One region of the Periweissella cryptocerci genome, then DNA from elsewhere that is predicted to be linked to it. Evidence: predicted binding sites of a transcription regulator. Region 1 holds the regulator's gene; each other region holds the start of a gene.
What was found. The regulator Rex, encoded in region 1, represses fermentation and respiration genes when NADH is low (regulators of the CRP and FNR family bind a similar motif). The targets are predictions, from matches to a motif close to TTGTGAANTANTTCACAA.

Region 1 (5,047 bases):
TTATTAACCATTTGGATTAATAAGTTAGTACACGGCGTTAACAAATTAACATGTTATGCGTTTTTAATACACATGTCAACACATTTTGCATAGTAACCTGTCCCTGCGTAACACATTGGCCAACATCGCAGACCATTGGTTAACGTCATATACCGCTTTACGCTAAGCTTTTGGGACGCACGGTGGCATATAAATTTAGCTCTAACTAAAAAAATCCCGAGTCACAAAAAAGAGCGAACCGTTGCAAAATTCACACGACTCGCTCATTTTATTAAATTATCGTTTGTTAACGCCGAGTTTCAAAACAAAACCTCCGCGTCGCTATGAGAAAGTAAACTTCCTCCCTAATTAAATGTGTTTGTCCGTTCAGCGTGTCCTTGCGTCCACCTTTTTAACTGGTTCACTGCGTTCACCAGTGCTGAACTCCCAAACAAAACCTCCGCGTCGCTATGAGAAAGTAAACTTTCTCCCTAATTAAATGTGTTTGTTCGTTCAGCGTGTCCTTGCGTCCACCTTTTTAACTGGTTCACTGCGTTCACCAGTGCTGAACTCCCAAACAAAACCTCCGCGTCGCTATGAGAAAGTAAACTTTCTCCCGCTCCTTGTCGGTTTACATCATACCTGACATTGCGGCGGCTTGGGCTGCAGCAGCGGCGGCGTCACCGGCTGGCTTTGGTTGTTCAGCTACGACAGCTTCAGTTGTCAACAACAAGGCTGATACTGAGGCTGCGTTTTGTAAGGCTGAACGGGTTACCTTAGTAGGGTCCACGATACCGGCCTTAACCATGTCAACCCAAGTATCATCGGCAGCGTTATATCCAATACCAACTTCTTGTTCCTTCAACTTGTTTACAATCACTGAGCCTTCAAGACCAGCATTGATCGCAATTTGACGGACAGGTGATTCAAGCGCGCGCTTCACGATGTTGATACCAGTTTGAACATCGCCAAATTCTTCCAATGCATCAACAGCTGGAATGGCGTTAACCAAGGCAGTCCCACCACCAGAAACGAAACCTTCTTCAACCGCTGCACGAGTAGCGTTCAAGGCATCTTCAATCCGGTACTTGCGTTCCTTCAATTCAGTTTCAGTTGCGGCACCGACCTTAACAACGGCAACCCCACCAGCCAACTTAGCCAAACGTTCTTGCAACTTTTCACGATCAAAGTCAGAAGTGGTTTCGCTGATTTGCTTCTTGATATTTTCAACACGTTCAGCGATTGCGGCCTTTTCACCGTAACCTTCAACAATGGTTGTGTTGTCCTTTGAAACGGTTACCTTAGCTGATTGGCCAAGTTGTGCCAAAGTCGTGTCCTTCAAGTTCAAGCCAAGATCTTCAGTAATCACAGTCGCACCAGTCAAAGTAGCGATGTCTTGCAACATTGCCTTACGACGGTCACCGAAACCAGGAGCCTTAACTGCAACCACGTTGAATGTTCCACGCATCTTGTTCAAAACAAGCGTTGGCAAAGCTTCACCAGTAATATCATCTGCAATGATTAAGAGTGAGCGACCTTGTTCAACAATACCTTGTAACATTGGCAAGATGTCTTGGATGTTACCAATCTTCTTATCAGTTACTAAGATGTATGGGTTGTCCAATGATGCTTCCATCTTGTCGTTGTCAGTTACCATGTATTGTGACATGTAACCGCGATCAAATTGCATTCCTTCAACAACTTCAAGCGTTGTGTCGATACCCTTTGATTCTTCAATTGTGATAACACCATCGTTACCAACCTTGTCCATTGCTTCGGCGATTAAATCACCAACTTCAGCATTGGCAGCAGAGATTGACGCAACTTGGGCAATATCGTCCTTAGTTTCAACCTTGTGTGACATACCGTGCAATGCTTCAACAGCAGCCTTGGTTGCTAATTCGATACCACGACGGATACCAACTGGGTTAGCACCGGCAGTCACGTTCTTCAAACCTTCGTTCACGATGGCTTGCGTCAAAACAGTGGCCGTAGTAGTACCGTCACCAGCAATGTCGTTCGTCTTAGAAGCCACTTCAGCCACAAGCTTTGCGCCCATGTTTTCAAAGTGATCTTCAAGTTCAATTGCCTTAGCGATTGTTACCCCATCATTAGTGATGGTAGGTGCGCCGTAAGTTTCTTCCAAAACAACGTTACGTCCCTTTGGTCCAATGGTTGTCTTAACTGTATCTGCTAACTTATCAACCCCACGTAACATTGCTGCGCGAGCGTCTTCAGAGAATTTTAAATCTTTTGCCATGTGTTAATTTGCCTCACTTCAATTTTATATTTCATTAACGGTTGCCAAAATTCAAACTTTACGTTAAATTCTGCACCATTGTAAATTAGTCGACAATCGCGATGATGTCTTTTTCGTGAACTACTAAGAAATCTTCACCATCGTGCTTGATTTCATTACCAGCAAACTTATCAAACAAGACAATGTCGCCCGCCTTAACTGATAAAGGTGTCAACGTACCATCTTGCAAGAGGTAACCGGCACCAACAGCAATAACCTTCGCTGTGGTTGGTTTTTCGTCAGTACCACCGGCAATCACGATACCGCCGAATGTTTCTTCTTCTTTTTTTTCTAATTGTAAAATAACACGATCACCTAATGGCTTTAACATGCTATCCACCTCCATATGAATTATTTTTAGCACTCTCATTCTCTAAGTGCTAATATCTACAATCACTATCTTATCACGCCCGCAAAAGAATGCAAGTCTTATGGTTAACAAATCCACCCTAATCGACATTTTACATGTGTAATTAGCGCACATTTTGCCTACTTATTTTTCCGCTATATATATCTGTACAAATTTAAAGTGCATTCAGTAATATAAAAAAAGGCCAACCAAAATGGTCAGCCCGAAAAAGAATTAATTATTTATTTTCACCTTCACTGGTGTAGTTTTCAATGAAGTAAATCAAAGTTTGCAATTCGTTAGTTAAATCAACGTTTTGCACGCGAACAGAGTCTGGTACAGTAACACGTAATGGCGTGAAGTTTAAAATCCCCTTCACACCCGCTTGTACAAGTAAATCCGTTGTCTTTTGAGCTGTTTCAGATGGCACAGTCAAAATTGCAATTTCAATCCGTTGATCTTCGATTTGCTTAACTAAATCTTGAATATCATATACTGGCACCCCAGATTGGATTGTGTTAATTAATTCTGGGTTAATATCAAATACTGCCGATACGCGCACATTTGAATTTTTGTGGAAATTAAAGTTTAACAAAGCATGGCCTAAATTTCCCAAACCAATTAAAGCAACATTTGTTAAAGTATCTTGGTTAAGAATCTTCGCGAAAAAAGTTAGTAAACTTTCAACGTCATATCCATATCCGCGTTTTCCCAATGCGCCAAAGTATGAGAAGTCACGACGAATCGTGGCTGCATCAAACTTCACAGCATCTGACAATTCAGTCGATGAAACCCGAGTTTTACCCGCATCCAATAAGAAGTTAAGATAACGGTAATAGATTGGCAAGCGCTTAGCAGTTGCGCGTGGAATTGATGGTTCAGTCACGTAATCGTCCTCCATTTTCACAAATATTATTTTGTCTTGTGAATTTCTTTTCGTTTGCTATTGTAGCACATTTTGCTTGCTTGTGAACTAAAAAACAATCGCATTTTCACAAACTTTTAGGCGCAGCTATGGTAAAATCAACATATTAGAGATAAAGAATGAGGTAAGCCAAAATGATTTTGTTGCAAGTCCAACATGTGGAACGCCGCTTTGGAGCGGATGTATTGTTTAGCGATGTACAATTAGAAATTCAAGACCGCGCGCGGATTGCTTTAGTTGGGCGCAATGGTGCTGGTAAGTCGACCTTGCTGAAAATCATCACTGGCCAAGAAGCCCCTGATGAAGGTGATGTCACTAGCAAGAAAGATCTCACCATGAGTTATTTGGCGCAAGATACCGGTTTAGACACTGAAAATACAATCTGGGATGAAATGCTTGATGCGTTCGCTGAAGTCCGTAAAATGGAAAAAGAAATGCACCGTTTAGAAGCCGTGATTGCTGACCCTAGTTCGGTGACCCCAGATGAATACACCCGCGTACTCGCTAACTACGACCAAATCCAACACGATTTTAACGAAAAAAATGGTTACGGTTATGAAGCAGCTATTCGTGGTGTGCTCCATGGTTTTCAGTTTGAACCGGATCGTTTTGATGACAAGATTAGCTCTCTGAGCGGTGGTCAAAAAACACGTTTAGCCCTAGCTAAAGCCCTACTTGAACGTCCCGATTTATTAATTTTAGATGAACCAACTAACCACTTAGATATGGATACTTTAGCGTGGCTGGAAAGCTATTTACAAAGCTACACCGGTGCCCTCTTACTCGTATCGCACGACCGGTACTTCCTAGATCGCGTTGTCACTGAAGTTTACGATATGAACTTTGGCCATCTTGACCACTATACTGGTAATTATTCCCGTTTCTTGGATACAAAAGCCGAACGTCTTAAGACTGCTTCTCGGGAATTTGAAAAACAACAAAAAGAAATTGATAAGTTGGAAGACTTCGTTAATCGTAATATTGTCCGCGCTTCCACGACCAAGCGGGCACAAGCACGGCGGAAACAACTCGAAAAAATGGAACGGATTGAAAAGCCAACGGTTGATTCATCCCGCGCTCAAATCCAATTCTCAACTGACCTAGAAAGCGGGAGTGAAGTTTTACGTGTCCGTGATGCGGCAGTTGGGTATTCACCCGATCATATTCTCGCTGAACCAATTAATATTGACGTCGATAAACACCATGCCGTTGCTATTGTTGGTCCTAATGGTGTTGGTAAATCGACTTTACTCAAGAGCATCCTAGGCATCATTCCGTTTATCAAAGGATCTGCTAAAATTGGCGCCAATGTGTCGGTTGGCTACTATGACCAAGAGCAACACACGCTCCACGAAAACAAAACAATTGTGCAAGAACTCTGGGATGAGCATCCACAAACGCCAGAAAAGGATATTCGGTCGATTCTTGGCTCATTTCTCTTTAGTGGGGATGATATTACCAAAAAGGTTAATAGTCTCTCAGGGGGCGAACGGGC
Region 2 (5,047 bases), 1.3 Mb from region 1:
TGATTAACTAGGCCGTTTGTACCAAGCATGACTAAAATATTGGGCATTAATTTACGTTGGTGAAGTAAGTCAGGCGCCACCCCAGGTTGGCGACCAATTTGACCGTCAATCACAGTTGGGACGATTTTTTGCAGGCTTGGGCCAACGTTGATAAGCATTGAGTCACCAATAGCAGTGATTTGTGTGTTTACTAATGTTTGTGCAGCTGGGTAAGACAAGTTATAAGTACGAGCAATGCGTCGCTGTTTGGCACTTAGGTGCGTTTTTGTAGGTGCGGTGGTTGCTTCTTTTTTTGTTTTGCTTTTTGGTTGTTTTAATTTTGCCGCTTGTGCTTCGGTAACGACTTTATTGGCACGTTTAGCTTCCCGTTCCCGTTTGGCCAATTGGACCTGTAAGGGTGATTGATAACCAGTAGCAGCTTGCGGTTGAAATAGACCGAAACTAAAAATGGCAATAACGACAATCGCAACCCCGGTCGCAATTAAGACGTGCCGATCGTTATGCATGAAGCGCCCGTAGACCGTTTTTGTTTTGGCAACATTAATGTGTTGTAAAGGTCGTTCGAGGTAGCGGTAGCTAAGTTCACTAATTACACCAATGATAATTAGTTCGACAAGTCCGTAGAGAATATGGTGGCTTTGATAATTTGGTACCGCATGTTCAAAGAAAACGAGCACGGGGTACTGATACAAATAAATACCATATGAACGGGTACCAATCCAACGAAAGACACGATTACTCAAAGGCTTTGCGAGAAAAGCACTTGGGTGAGCAATTGTCCCGACAAAAATCATTGCGACAAAACCAAAGACAAACATCCCACCATAGTAGGTCAGTGATGCTTGTCCATTTAGGACGAAGAATCCTAATAAAATAAGTCCCAATGCGCCAAAGCTGAGGTAATTTAAAAACTTTTTACTTGTAGCATTCAAAGTTTCGCTCAAATGGGTTGATGGCCAGATATAAGCTAGAGCAGCACCGAAAATAATGGTGAAGAGGCGCGTATCAGTCCCGTAATAAACACGATTAATATTTTCGGGGTTATATTTTAGCGCCATTAGGGCTGCGGAAACAAACGCTAGAATCATAAGACCTTTGAAGATATTACTGGCTCGCAGTTTAAATTTAGCAAGTAACCATACTAATACCGGCCACACTAAATAAAATTGACCTTCAATCGATAATGACCAGAGGTGGGTAAAAGGTGATGGGGCGGTAAATTGTTGAAAATACGATTGCCCGTGATTAATTTCCCAGAAATTATAGACGTAAACCAGATTAGTTAAGATGGTTGCCCGTAATCCCAACAGTGCCCCACGGTCAAACAAAGTAATGTAGGCTGCAGTTAAGACAAGCATAACTAGTAGTGCCGGGTAGAGTCGCTTAATCCGGCGTTCATAAAAACTCCGAAGATTAATTTTATTGGTATTGGCGAGCTCTTGTCGTAGTAAATCGGTAATTAAATAACCGGAAACTACAAAGAAAATTGGCACCCCCAAATAACCCCCAGGTAATGCGTTTGGAAAAATATGATATAAAATAACAGCGAGCACGGCAATCGCGCGAACCCCGTCAAAGCCACTAATATAGCGGCGGTGTAGATGTGTTTCCCCCATGATAAAACTCCCTTATAGTTCTAGTAATAAATGATATGTGCTTGATTTTGAAGGCATTGCATGTGGATGATAGCTAATACATTAATAAAGCAAGTGACAACCATCGATAAAACTCAATGTTACACTATTGTAATAAATGACGCAATGCTGTAATGAGATTATTTACCGGCAAGACAAACTCGCTTTTAGTGAACGAAAAAAACGTGGCGCCATTAATAGACGACACGTTTTAAGTTTAATCGAATATATGCGTTGTAAACTAGTTACTATGCTTGGTTTAACTTAGCTTCTTGATCGCGAAGTTTATCGAAGCCAGATTCTTTACTAGTATCCTTTGGGTCCTTATCGCGAGCAGCCATTTCTGCTTCAATCAATGCTTTACGTTCTTCTTTACTGTGCTTTTTTACCATGGTATAAGCCTCTTTCGTCGAACTAAATTTTTGTAGAATGCAATCTACTCTTCTAACGATAGACCTTTTTTAGATTAATACCAGTGATATGACTCATTATTAGGAATTAACTTGACGATTGCCATTTTAATTGTCAAATTTTTTTTGTGATTTTAGGCGTTGACCGGGGTAAATGTGCCAAATTTAAAAAGTAGTTGAAGAAACATTACGGTAATGTTACATTTATTTTTGTTACATGACGACAATACAATTTATTTTGGGGAGAAATGCATAATGAATGGAATGAAGAAGTTTGGAATTACGACGTTGGGGGTTGCAACGTTGGCGATGGGTGTTGGGGTCAGCGTCCATGCGGATGGTATGTCACAGGCTAATTTGGGTAAGGCGGTTAAAAAGGGGCATAAGCTACAAGTAACTGCTAAGACGATTAAAGTTTACCAAGTTAAGAAGAGTAATCAGAAAGTAGTGAAAACTTTCAAATTGTCAAAGAATTCGGTTGTTAAGGTTGGGGCGAAGGTCAAAGCACTAAATGGGCACCGAATTATCATTAAATCTAAAACGTTAAAGGCTTCACAAATGTATGTGACACCAGCAAAACAATTTACGTATGATACGAAAACGACTAATTTGACAGCAAAGCAGCATGCTTTAGTTTTGCAAGCCAGTCACAAATGGGCCAAAAAATTAACAAAACCACAAAAGAAAGCCATCTATCATTACACATCGGATGGCTATAAAGATATTAATAGTTACCTCCGGAATTTGATTCCTGGAACTAAGCAAGTAAAGGGCGAAGTGGGCAAGATTGACCGCGGTTTGAATAAATTCGCGATGCCACTCAATGTGACGGTATGGCGTGGCACTAGCGTGCAATCAATCGGTTATGGGGTCAAAGGTGGTCAGATTAAGGTTGGAGCGCGTTATTCAGACCAAGCATATATGTCGACGTCATTTGATCGTGAAATTGCAAACTCCTTCAATAGTGATGCAATTTTGAAAATTCAATTGCCTGCCGGTAAATACGGGGCTGCAATTGCGCCACTGTCAGATTATCAAAGTGAAGATGAATTTTTGGTTAAGCACGGTGCAAAAATGATTGTCACGGGAGTCGATAAGAAAAAATCTAAAACGGTAGTGACATTGAATTTTGTTAAGTGATTTTGGCAGAACCGTGTGTGATAAGTGTTCACGGCGGAAACGCTTACATGTTTTGTGATATAATTAACATATTAAATTCACGACACATGAGGAAGTTCAAATGACACAAATTTTTGCTAGTCCATCAACTTATATTCAAGGTAAAGACGTTTTAAACGAAGGTTCGCAATATATCGAAAAATTTGGTAAGAACGTGCTGATGTTGGCGGGTGGTTCTGCGAAGAAATACGCAGGTAACACGCTGATTGCTAATCTGGAAGCCAATGGTTTTAAGGTTAATGTGGCGGATTTCCAAGGGGAAGCATCCGATAATGAAATCAACCGCATTGCCCAAATTGGTAAAGCTGCCGGTGCCGAAGTTGTCATCGGGGTTGGTGGTGGTAAGGCGATCGATTCAGCAAAATCAATTGCCGATATCTTGGGAACACCTGTTGTAATTGTGCCAACGATTGCTTCAACTGATGCACCAACATCACGGTTGTCAGTGCTGTATACTGATGAAGGAAATTTTGATCGTTATGAATTCTATCAAAAAAATCCTGAATTAGTGCTCGTTGATACCCGTGTGATTGCGAATGCCCCAGTGCGGATGTTGGCTTCAGGAATTGCCGATGCTTTGGCAACCTTTGTCGAAGTACGCGATGTCCAAACTGCATATGGTGATACGATGTTAGGCGCAAAGCAAACTTTAGCTTCAATTGCGATTGGCCAAATGGCCGAAGATACCTTGTTTGCATATGGGCATGCGGCAATCGAATCTAACAAAGTCCACGCTGTTACACCAGCATTGGAAAAAATCGTCGAAGCGAATACATTACTTTCGGGCCTCGGTTTTGAAAGTGGTGGTCTCGCAGCAGCTCACTCAATTCACAATGGTTTCACAGCGTTGAAGGGCGATATTCACCACTTAACACATGGTGAAAAAGTTGCGTATGGAATTTTAACGGAACTATTTCTTGATGGGGCTGATGAAGCAACGTTTGAAAAATATCTCGAGTTCATTTATTCATTAGGTTTACCAACTACTTTGGCGGATTTACATCTTGCAGACGCTTCTGATGAAGACTTGTTACTTGTCGGTCAGCAAGCAACGGCTGCAGGTGAAACTATCAAACAAATGCCATATGAAGTAACCGCTGATGATGTTGTCAGTGCACTAAAAGGTGTTGATGGCTATGTCCGAAACTGGAAAGCTGTACGTGGCTTGAACTAAAGCTTGTGTATTAAGGGTGTTCTTTTGGGACACTCTTTTTTTATTTGTCCCTAATATGCTAAAATTAGTTATAGTTGAAATCGTAATCGAAGGGGGATGGGTCGTAATGAATATATATGTCGTTGATGATCAGTTAGCCACCGCCACACAAATTGGGCAATTGGCTAAAGAAATAAAAAGAGCTCAAAAAATCACAAATTGTGTTGTGGAAGTGTTTACAAAATTGGCGGATTTTACGGCTGCTGTTCATAATCACTCCGGTGAAAATAACGTGTATTTCATTGACGTTGATGTCCACGGGGTCAAGCTACGTGGCTTGGAAGTCGCTAGTAAGTTACGGCAACACGATCCATTTGGGACAATTTCATTTATTTCCAGTTTTGAAAAATTTGCACCAGTAACGTTTGAATATCGGGTAGCAGCATTTGATTATATTGATAAACGTCTCCCAGTTGATGAGTTGCGACAACGGTTGGCATATACAATTAACTATCAAGCCAAGCGCTCAGCCCAGATTACACCCGCAGAAAACTTAGTACTTGATGGAAAGGCACAACAACATAAAGTGCCATTTGATAAGATATTGTATATAGAAACAACCCCGGTTCCGCATCAATTACGCCTAGTTACTGATGATGGAGTTGTTGAGT
Region 3 (5,047 bases), 410 kb from region 1:
GACCGCATAATTTTGGTAATCACCTAGGCGTTAAAATTAATTAAATTTCGCGCTGCATGCTATTCGTTTAACAAACGTTGTTTCAGTTGATCGTACTCAGCTTGCGTAATTAAGCCATTATCCAGCGCTTTTTTACCTTGTTCAAGTTCAGCATATAAATCACGCGGTGCGCCATTATTAACATTTTTAGTTCGCATGCTATTCGTGACACCATCCATGTAACCGTCTTTTGAATCGCTCACGCCTTGTTGAATGAGCTTGGCAATTTTGCGCACAACACTCTTCGTCCAGAACACACTGAAACTATCACCAAATGTTTCGACTTTAACGGCGCCCCAGATAAAGCCAGTATCTGGGTTAACATTATTTAAATTACTCAACGGAATATTCGTCGCATCATGGTGAAATGGTGACCAATGCGCGTAAATAATCCGTTGCTCAGTCGTAATCGCATAGCCATAGAACCCTTCTGTGCCAAAGTAACTAACTGAATGACGTTTGGCATGTGGAGTCTGGTCAGTTTCATCGCCATTGGGACGGTTTTCACCACCTTCTGGCCGATGCCGTCCCACAAAAGCCGAAATAACTTCTTCATGATCAAGCAGCGCATCTTCAATAACTTGGAAGTGTTTCTTTTGTAACCATGGTCCTAAAATGTTCAGATTGTAGCCTAATTTATTTTCCCGCGTATATTGGTACATTTCTTCGGCAGTTTTCATAATTTTGCCCTCTTTTTCAGTATATTTACTTTAATTTTAGCAGAATGTCCGCCGCCAAACTCATAAGAAGCTTGTCGGCATAGAAAAAAGGGCTGAGACAAAATCTCACGCCCTTTAATAATTAACTTAATAAAATATCGGGCCTAGTGGAATACCATTCCACCATCAACCACTAATGTTTGACCAGTCATGTAATCAGAATCGCTACCGGCTAAGAAGGCCACCCCATTCGCAACATCTTCTGGTTCTGACAATTTTTGCAACGTAATATCCTTGGCAAATGAGTTCATTCCCCATTCAAAATCTTTACCCGCATTATCAGCAACTTGTTGGGCAATGTCATTCATCATTGGTGTCCGCACAATTCCGGGTGCAAATGCGTTAACTGTAATACCGTATTCTGCCAATTCACGGGCAGTCGTTTGCGTGATACCACGGACGGCAAATTTAGTTGAACCATACGCCGTCAAGTTAGGATTACCAACAACCCCTGCTTGTGAAGTAGCGTTGATGATTTTACCGCCATGACCAAGTTCAATCATTTTCTTAGCTGCAGCTTGCGTACCCCACACAGTTCCACCAACATTGATTTTCCATGTGTAGTCCAAATCATCTTGCTTGATGTCCAAGATTGGTGTCGTAGGTGCAACACCCGCATTATTAACGACAACATTAATATCACCCAACTTCGCAACTGTTTCATCAATGGCTGCATATACTTCATCACGGTTTTGCACATCGGCAGCCACCGCAATTGCTTCACCACCGGCCTGGTTAATTTCGTCAGCTACTCGTTGAACCTTTGCAACGGTCCGACCAACTGCCGCAATCTTAAAACCATCTTTTGCTAGCCGCTTTGCGATTGCTTCACCAATTCCTTGACCTGCCCCAGTTACAAATGCTACTTCTGTCATCACCTAATACTTCCTTTTCGATTAATTTAATTGTGATTATCTTAACAATCATTTTACTGCTACCGTTTTAGTTACGCAAGTATAATATTGTCACCGCTTACATTGTGTGTAACAAATTTACAATTGGCTGCAAGCTGAGTATGACAACCAATTATTAATAAACTCACGCTAACCGATTACGAGTCCTTTAATACCACCAAAATGTTTACAGGGGCTATAATTAGTTGTGAGTGATACATTCAAAATTAAGGAGTACGGATTGTGAAGAAAATCAATAAATTATTCCAATGAGTGAAGGTGGAACATACACAAATTTCTACAGCTCAAAGAAATTAGCAAAAATGATTATTATGTTGAACTAACAAATGAGGTAAATTAAATGGCCAAACGTGACCAATATAGCATCACACAAGCGGAAAAAGACCGTAAACTTCGTGAATATCGAATGATGTATCCAGATGATAGTGTTACTGCCGTTAACAAATTTCATGATTGGGAATACAACCGCGAAATAAAACTACAGAACATGCGTAATCGCGCTAAGCGACAACAACTTAGAGGAACCTTGATAGGTGTTATTGTCGCAGCAATTGTCATAGTCGTTGTGGTCGTTGCGGCTTTATGGCTCATTGGTAATGACAAACCAAAGGACAATAATAGCAGTGCTATCTCAACTACTTCAAGCGATGTGGCATCTTCAAGTTCAGTCACAAGTTCAAGTACCGCTACTGAATATCCATATGTCGTTGATGTTCCTAGTAACGTTGCGTGGACCTTCAAAGACAAGCATCTAAGTGGTGATTTACCGGAAGTATTTAACCTTCATGCCGACAATAGCGGCGTAATCATGCTAACTATTTTATTAAAAAATGAAACAGATGGGCAACTTAGAACGCCTGATACAACGTATAGTGTGAAAGTTAAGAAAATACCGACTAAGACACTTCAAGTTAATTCAGCGTCTAACAAGAAACCAAGTAGTCGCGTAGTTAAAGTAAATACCGAAATCATTTTAGGCAAAGTATTAGACGACTTCAATGGACCAAGCGATGAGAGTGGCAACGTTCTCTACATGTTTCCTAACAAGTGGGGATCAATTTCATTCTTATATCCAAGTGATGAAGCAAGCGATAATCCCGCCTACCAAGAATATTTGCAAACAACCAAATAGCAAACTGGAAACCTTTTGATGCACATTAATAGTCCTGATTCTACACGAAATCAGGCCTATTTTGCTGGCTGGACAAATTTTGCCCCAGCCCCTTTTTTTATTTTTAATTTACTAATTATGTAATTCAGGGTCAAATTTACCCTCGTCTTATCTTAAAAAAAAACGTTCATAATTAACATTGATACTGAATTAGCTACCCCATGTAACACCATGGACTCTCCTAGACTTTTATCATGTACTCGAAGATAACACGCTATAATTCCAAATAAAAAATTAGAAACAAAAGCTTGTTTATCACCCACTCCATGAGCTACACAAAAAATTACAGCTGATAATAAATAGATAATTACATTTGGTACACCAACACTAAGCAGGTAGCTAATTACTACTCCACGAAACAGTAACTCCTCTATTATTGGTGCAATCACGCATACAACTAATATTGATAATACGATTTTGGAAATTTGTGTAGACCCAACTTGCCCTGACAAGCGGGAGAATGCTCCGCTTAACCCACGATATTTGTTATCGCTTGAATAAAACATAGCCATACCATGGTTTATGACTACAGCGATAACAATCGCAATACCCAAATTTTTAGTCCCATAAATTACTAATAATGTATTAGCTGAATTATCTATTTTACTTAATATAATCCATAACACAGCGATAAGACAAAAACTAACTATTCCCAAAATTACGTAGCGAGTCAATATTCCCCAATGTAATTCAAATAACGTAGGTAAAACAGATAATTGTATGACTATACACAATAAAATAAGAATTGGTACATGTATAATCATATTTTTAATAACACCACATACATCAAGCATTTTTAATCATTCTTTTTGTAATGACGCTTTTTATCAGTTACGCCATCCACAAATCCATTTAATAACTCTTCTACTTCGTGAAGTGTATCACCACCTACGACAGATAGTAATCCATCATCACTGAGAGCCTTAAATTGTTCTAACATTATATTTATTTCTCCTCCATTAATAACTGCTAGTAACTGCTAACTGTACATCAGACAATTTGACATAGCGGATATTATCTACGTTCGTTTTCGATTAGAATCATACATTAATCGGACACAAACAACAAGTTCAATATAATAAAAACATAATTTAAACAAAATGATTTGGAACTTTAATCACACAGTTGCAAATCAAAATTTGAGTTTAATTCAAACATAAAAACCCCCCTTTTTAAATGTCCATCACCCGTAAAAAAAATCACTTCACATTGTGAAATAAATTCTAAAAGCACACCATATACTGCCCAATATTAATACTGCTCCCGCAGACACCCGTAAATATTTGTTAAAGTTACCAACTTTTTTACTCACATTTATTACTAGTAATGAACATGTACCACCAATTAACCCGCCAATATGCCCAACATTATTAATCATTAAGGTTCCACTCGGTTCCAGTCCTAAATCATATATTATTAATCCAATTATCAGTAACCAAAAAACTGAATTCACTACTTGCCAACCAGTAATAAACGCTTTTACCACGTTATTTTTAATGAAGTAATATCTAAGTACTAATGTAATTCCAAATAAGCCTGCTACCCCAATTGATGCCCCTAGATAAGTTAGATTTGGATTAACTACCATTGACAGTATTGATCCTGAAATTGACGCAACTAGGTACACTATCATTATTCTAGTATGACCAATTAACTTTTCTAACCGCCAACTAGTTAATAAAATAAGAACAACGTTTCCGATAACGTGATCCCAGCTACCATGAAGAAATACTGAAGTTAATATTCGGTAATATTCACCATGATATTCAACCATCAGAGGATCTAGCGCAAATTGATTATATATATTCTGTGTCAACGTTTGAAAATAATAAATTATTAACAACGAAACACTTAGCAAAATGGTGAACCAAGGTAATGTCTTGCAGTTTATTGCGCGAATTTTTTTGTTTTCCGAAACTCGTATTTTATATTTTTTTAATATACCCATATTTCACCTGTTTTCTTGATGTGCCTCTGAAATGCGTCTTATTTCTTGATCTTTTTGAGTTTGTACTTCCGTACCACGATAAGCGGAGGCCCCATAATTTTCTCGGGTTTCCTTTTCGTATTCACTATTTTTTGAAGCAACCCAACCCATAAGGCCTATCATACTAATCAAACCGATTACGGCCAGTACTTGTTCGAATGTAATCCCAAAAATTCTCATCGCTTACACCTCGCTTTCTAATCATTTTTTTATTTTT
Region 4 (5,047 bases), 200 kb from region 1:
TCAAGAATATGCAACTGCAAATGTTTATCCACCGAAAGCCGAAGTTTTTGCGGCGTTTGAGCGGACCGGCTTTGCGGATACAAAAGTTGTAATTCTCGGTCAAGATCCTTATCATGAACAAGGACAGGCGCAAGGCCTAAGCTTTTCTGTCGCACTAGGTATCAAATTACCACCAAGCTTACGCAACATCTATCAAGAATTGAACGATGACCTTGGTATTAAACCGGTCGAACATGGCTGCTTAATTCCATGGACAAAGCAAGGTGTGTTGCTACTGAACACGGTTTTGACAGTTCGTGAAGGGGCAGCCAACTCGCACAAGGGTCACGGATGGGAAACAATTACTGATGAAGCAATTCGCGCTTTATCAGCTAAACCTGAGCCAGTTGTTTTCATTTTATGGGGGAAACCGGCACAATTGAAGCTGAAGTTGATTGACCAGACGCGTAATTTTACGATTACAAGCTCGCATCCATCGCCACTGTCTTCATATCGGGGTTTCTTTGGGTCAAAACCATTTTCCAAGACTAACGAGTTACTAGTTTCAGTTGGTGAAACGCCAATTGACTGGCAACTTCCCGCACAACCGATTATAGATTGATAACTTAAATTTTTTGGAGGCATTACAATCATGGAACTTTTCGAAGAATTACAAAGCAAGATTACTGGTACGAACAAGACAATCGTTTTCCCAGAAGGTGAAGATGTCCGTGTTCAAGGTGCAGCAGTGCGTTTAGCAAAAGATGGCTTGTTGAAGCCAATTTTGCTTGGGGCAACAGCAGATGTTGAAAAAACCGCTGCTGAAAACAATTTTGATTTGAGTGGTTTGACTGTCCTTGACCCAGCAACATACCCAGCTGAAGATTTAGCTAAGATGGTCGCAGCATTGGTTGAACGTCGTAAGGGTAAGACAGATGAAGCAACTGCAACTAAGTGGCTCACTGATGTAAACTACTTCGGTACGATGTTAGTTTACATGGGTCTTGCCGACGGAATGGTTTCAGGTGCTACACACCCAACTGGTGATACTGTGCGTCCAGCCCTCCAAATCATCAAGACTGCTCCTGGTTCATCACGGATTTCAGGTGCCTTCATCATGCAAAAGGGTGACGAACGTTATGTCTTCTCTGATGCAGCTATCAACATTGATATTGATGCACCAACAATGGCCGAAATTGCTGTCCAATCAGCAGCAACTGCCAAGGTCTTTGGCATTGATCCTAAGGTTGCAATGCTTTCATTCTCAACTAAGGGTTCAGCTAAGGCTGATCAAGTAACTAAGGTTGCTGAAGCGACTGAATTGGCGCATGAATTAGCTCCTGAATTAGCGCTTGATGGTGAATTACAATTTGACGCGGCCTTTGTGCCATCTGTTGGTGCTTCAAAAGCTCCAGACTCAGATGTTGCCGGTCACGCCAACGTCTTTATCTTCCCCGACTTGCAATCAGGTAACATTGGCTACAAGATTGCCCAACGTTTGGGTGGTTACGAAGCGATTGGACCTATCTTGCAAGGTTTGGCTAAGCCAGTTTCTGACTTATCACGTGGTGCTAACGAAGAAGATGTCTACAAAGTTGCAATCATTACTGCAGCTCAAGCATTAAACTAATTTAAATATGAACCAGGGGAGCAACGGTTTTAACTTTTGTTTCCCGGTCAATGGTTTGATTTCTACCGTATTCACGAATAGGGAGAAATTAGGCCATTTTTTTATGGAGTGCGAGTCATCATAATTTGTTGTAAAAACCAAGAAAAAATTATATCTATACCGCTCACATTTGATACAATCGGTTGCAAGCGTATTAGAATGGGCATAGTGGAATCTTGTGAAGTAAAAGATATAGGCATATTTGCGAAGGTATGTCTTTTTTGTGTATAAAGTGTGCGGTTTTTGTAAAGCGAGTGTTCAGATTCGCATTTGAGCTAAAACGTTGCTATACTGGAATTTATGGCATGGCTGACAAGATATTTTTTATTAGGTTGAACTTTTTTTCACAAAAGGGTTGCACAAACTAAAAAGATGGTATATCATAGGTCTTGTTAAGAAATGCACAAACAATATTCAAGCAAAACAAAGGGGATACCAAACATGGCTGAAACTGTAAAAAAAGCTCCAAAAAAGCCTTTAACTGAAGAAGAAAAGGCACAAAAAGTAGCCACTGCTGAAGCATTAGCAGAAAGCTTAGTTTCAAAGGCTCAAAAGGCCGTTGAAGAATTTTCAACATTCTCTCAAGAACAAGTCGATAAGATTGTTGCTGCAATGGCTTTGGCCGGTAGCGAAAACTCATTACGTCTTGCTCATGCGGCTCACGATGAAACTGGTCGTGGGGTTGTTGAAGATAAAGATACTAAGAACCGTTTTGCATCAGAATCTGTATACAACGCAATTAAAAATGATAAAACTGTTGGCGTAATCAACGAAGACCCAGTTACTGGTAAGGTTGAATTAGCTGCTCCACTTGGTGTATTGGCAGGGATCGTTCCTACTACTAACCCAACTTCAACAACTATTTTCAAATCAATGTTATCTGCTAAGACTCGTAATGCGATTGTCTTCGCATTCCACCCACAAGCTCAAAAGTCATCAGCACTTGCTGCACAAATCGTGTTAGATGCCGCTGTTGCTGCTGGTGCACCTAAGGACTTCATCCAATGGGTTGATGTTCCTTCACTTTACAACACTACTGCATTGATTCAAAACCGCGGTATTGCTTCAATCTTGGCTACTGGTGGACCTTCAATGGTTAACGCAGCCTTGAAGTCAGGTAACCCATCAATGGGTGTTGGTGCCGGTAACGGTGCTATCTACATCGATTACACTGCTGATTTGGAACGTGCTGCTGAAGATTTACTTCTTTCAAAGCGTTTCGATAACGGTATGATTTGTGCCACTGAAAACTCAGCTGTTATTGATAAGAGCGTTTACGCAACTTTCATTAAGCAATTAGAAGCACAAGGTGCCTATGTACTTCCAAAGGCTGACTATGACAAGTTGGCTGACTACGTATTTAACGATAACCACGGTGTTAACGGTCCAGTTGCTGGTATGAGCGGTCGTTGGATTGCTGAACAAGCTGGTATCAAGATGCCAGAAGGTAAGGATGTTATCCTTGTTGAATTGGACGAAAAGAACATTGGTGAAAAGCTTTCATCAGAAAAACTTTGCCCAATCTTGTCAGTTTACAAGTCTAACAGCCGTGAAAATGCAATCGCGATTGTTCGCGCATTGTTGAACTACCAAGGTGCAGGTCACAATGCTGCTATCCAAATCGGTGCTCAAGACGATCCTTTTGTTAAGGAATACGCTGACGCCGTTGAAGCTTCACGTATCCTTGTTAACCAACCTGACTCAATCGGTGGTGTTGGTGACATCTATACAGACGCATTACGTCCAAGTTTGACACTTGGTACAGGATCATGGGGGAAGAACTCATTGTCACACAACTTATCAACTTACGATTTGCTTAACATTAAAACTGTCGCTCGTCGTCGTAACCGCCCACAATGGGTTCGTTTACCAAAGGATATCTACTACGAAAACAACGCCATCACATACTTGCAAGAATTGCCAGATGTTGATCGCGCATTCATCGTAGCTGACCCAGGTATGGTTCAATTTGGTTTCGTTGACAAGGTTCTTGATCAATTCGCATTGCGTGCTGACCAAGTTAAGACATCAATCTACGGTTCAGTTCGCCCTGACCCAACGATTAGCCAAGCTATCGATATTGCTAAGCAAATGGCAGAATTCCAACCAGATACTGTGATCGCCCTTGGTGGTGGTTCAGCTCTTGATGCTGGTAAGATTGCTCGTTTCTTATACGAATACTCAACTTCACACGAAGGTATCTTAGAAGATGCTGAAGCACTTAAGGAACTCTTTACTGAACTTCAACAAAAGTTCATGGATATCCGTAAGCGTATCGTGAAGTTCGAACACCAACGTAAGACACAAATGGTTGCTATTCCAACTACTTCAGGTACTGGTTCAGAAGTTACACCATTCGCTGTTATTACTGATGACGAAACTCACATCAAGTACCCATTGGCTGACTACGAATTGACTCCACAAGTTGCCATCGTGGACCCATCATTTGTTATGACTGTTCCTAAGCGTACTGTTGCATTCTCTGGTTTGGACGCATTGTCACACGCCCTTGAATCATATGTATCAGTTATGTCTTCAGACTACAACCGTCCATGGGCATTACAAGCAATCAAGTTGATCTTTGAAAACTTGACTACTTCATACAAGTACGATCCAAAGAACCCAACTAAGGAAGGCCAAAAAGCACGTGAAAACATGCACAACGCATCTACTTTAGCTGGTATGTCATTCGCCAACGCATTCCTCGGAATTAACCACTCATTGGCTCACAAGACTGGTGGAGAATTCGGCTTGCCACACGGTTTGGCAATCGCCATTGCTATGCCACACGTAATTAAGTTCAACGCAGTTACTGGTAACGTTAAGCGTACTCCATACCCACGTTACGAAACTTACACTGCACAAAAAGATTACGCTGACATCGCTCGCTTCCTTGGCTTGACTGGTAAAGACGATGCTGCTCTTGTAGACGCATTGCTTGCTAAGATTGCTGACTTGGCTAAGTCAGTTGAAGTTGAAACTTCACTTTCAGCTAACGGCGTTGACAAGAAGCACTTCGAAGGCGCAGTTGATAAGCTTGTTGATCTTGTTTACAACGACCAATGCACACCTGGTAACCCACGCCAACCTTCATTAGAAGAAATCAAACAACTTTTGAAGGATCAATTCTAAATCTGGACACCTGCTGAGAAAATGCAAGCTTGCTTGTAATTTTCGAAAAGGAGTTGTTGTAGGAATTGAACGACGTTGAGTTTCACATAAACTTAATAATAAAAAGAGATTTCACTCCGGTGGAATCTTTTTTGTTGCCTAAAAAATTAAAATGGCTCTATTCCGTCTGACGTGGAATTTATAAAATGCGATGAGATGTATGATGCCACTGCGTGCCTGAAAATCACATTGTGCACCGAGATGGAAGCACATGCCCAAGCTGCTTGC

Region 2: a site for Rex is predicted at 3,237-3,254, ahead of EQG49_RS01390 (glycerol dehydrogenase). Genes of this name have one in related genera too.
Region 3: a site for Rex is predicted at 1,664-1,681, ahead of EQG49_RS07255 ((S)-acetoin forming diacetyl reductase). Genes of this name have one in related genera too.
Region 4: a site for Rex is predicted at 2,038-2,055, ahead of adhE (bifunctional acetaldehyde-CoA/alcohol dehydrogenase). Genes of this name have one in related genera too.

Annotation. Positions count from the first base shown of each region.
Region 1 covers NZ_CP037940.1:2,004,292-2,009,338, reverse strand. The annotation lists gene groL (chaperonin GroEL) at 611-2,239, opposite strand; gene groES (co-chaperone GroES) at 2,325-2,609, opposite strand; gene EQG49_RS08785 (redox-sensing transcriptional repressor Rex) at 2,866-3,513, opposite strand; gene EQG49_RS08780 (ABC-F family ATP-binding cassette domain-containing protein) at 3,687-5,047, shown strand, end outside.
Region 2 covers NZ_CP037940.1:316,998-322,044, reverse strand. The annotation lists gene EQG49_RS01400 (acyltransferase family protein) at 1-1,616, opposite strand, end outside; gene EQG49_RS13575 (hypothetical protein) at 1,883-2,026, opposite strand; gene EQG49_RS01395 (ADP-ribosyltransferase) at 2,300-3,184, shown strand; gene EQG49_RS01390 (glycerol dehydrogenase) at 3,285-4,397, shown strand; gene EQG49_RS01385 (LytR/AlgR family response regulator transcription factor) at 4,504-5,047, shown strand, end outside.
Region 3 covers NZ_CP037940.1:1,591,232-1,596,278, reverse strand. The annotation lists gene EQG49_RS07260 (SHOCT domain-containing protein) at 60-719, opposite strand; gene EQG49_RS07255 ((S)-acetoin forming diacetyl reductase) at 863-1,633, opposite strand; gene EQG49_RS07250 (hypothetical protein) at 2,013-2,804, shown strand; gene EQG49_RS07245 (CPBP family intramembrane glutamic endopeptidase) at 2,957-3,637, opposite strand; gene EQG49_RS13710 (hypothetical protein) at 3,640-3,783, opposite strand; gene EQG49_RS07240 (rhomboid family intramembrane serine protease) at 4,048-4,791, opposite strand; gene EQG49_RS07235 (hypothetical protein) at 4,795-5,010, opposite strand.
Region 4 covers NZ_CP037940.1:2,207,522-2,212,568, forward strand. The annotation lists gene EQG49_RS09630 (uracil-DNA glycosylase) at 1-601, shown strand, start outside; gene pta (phosphate acetyltransferase) at 632-1,609, shown strand; gene adhE (bifunctional acetaldehyde-CoA/alcohol dehydrogenase) at 2,090-4,780, shown strand.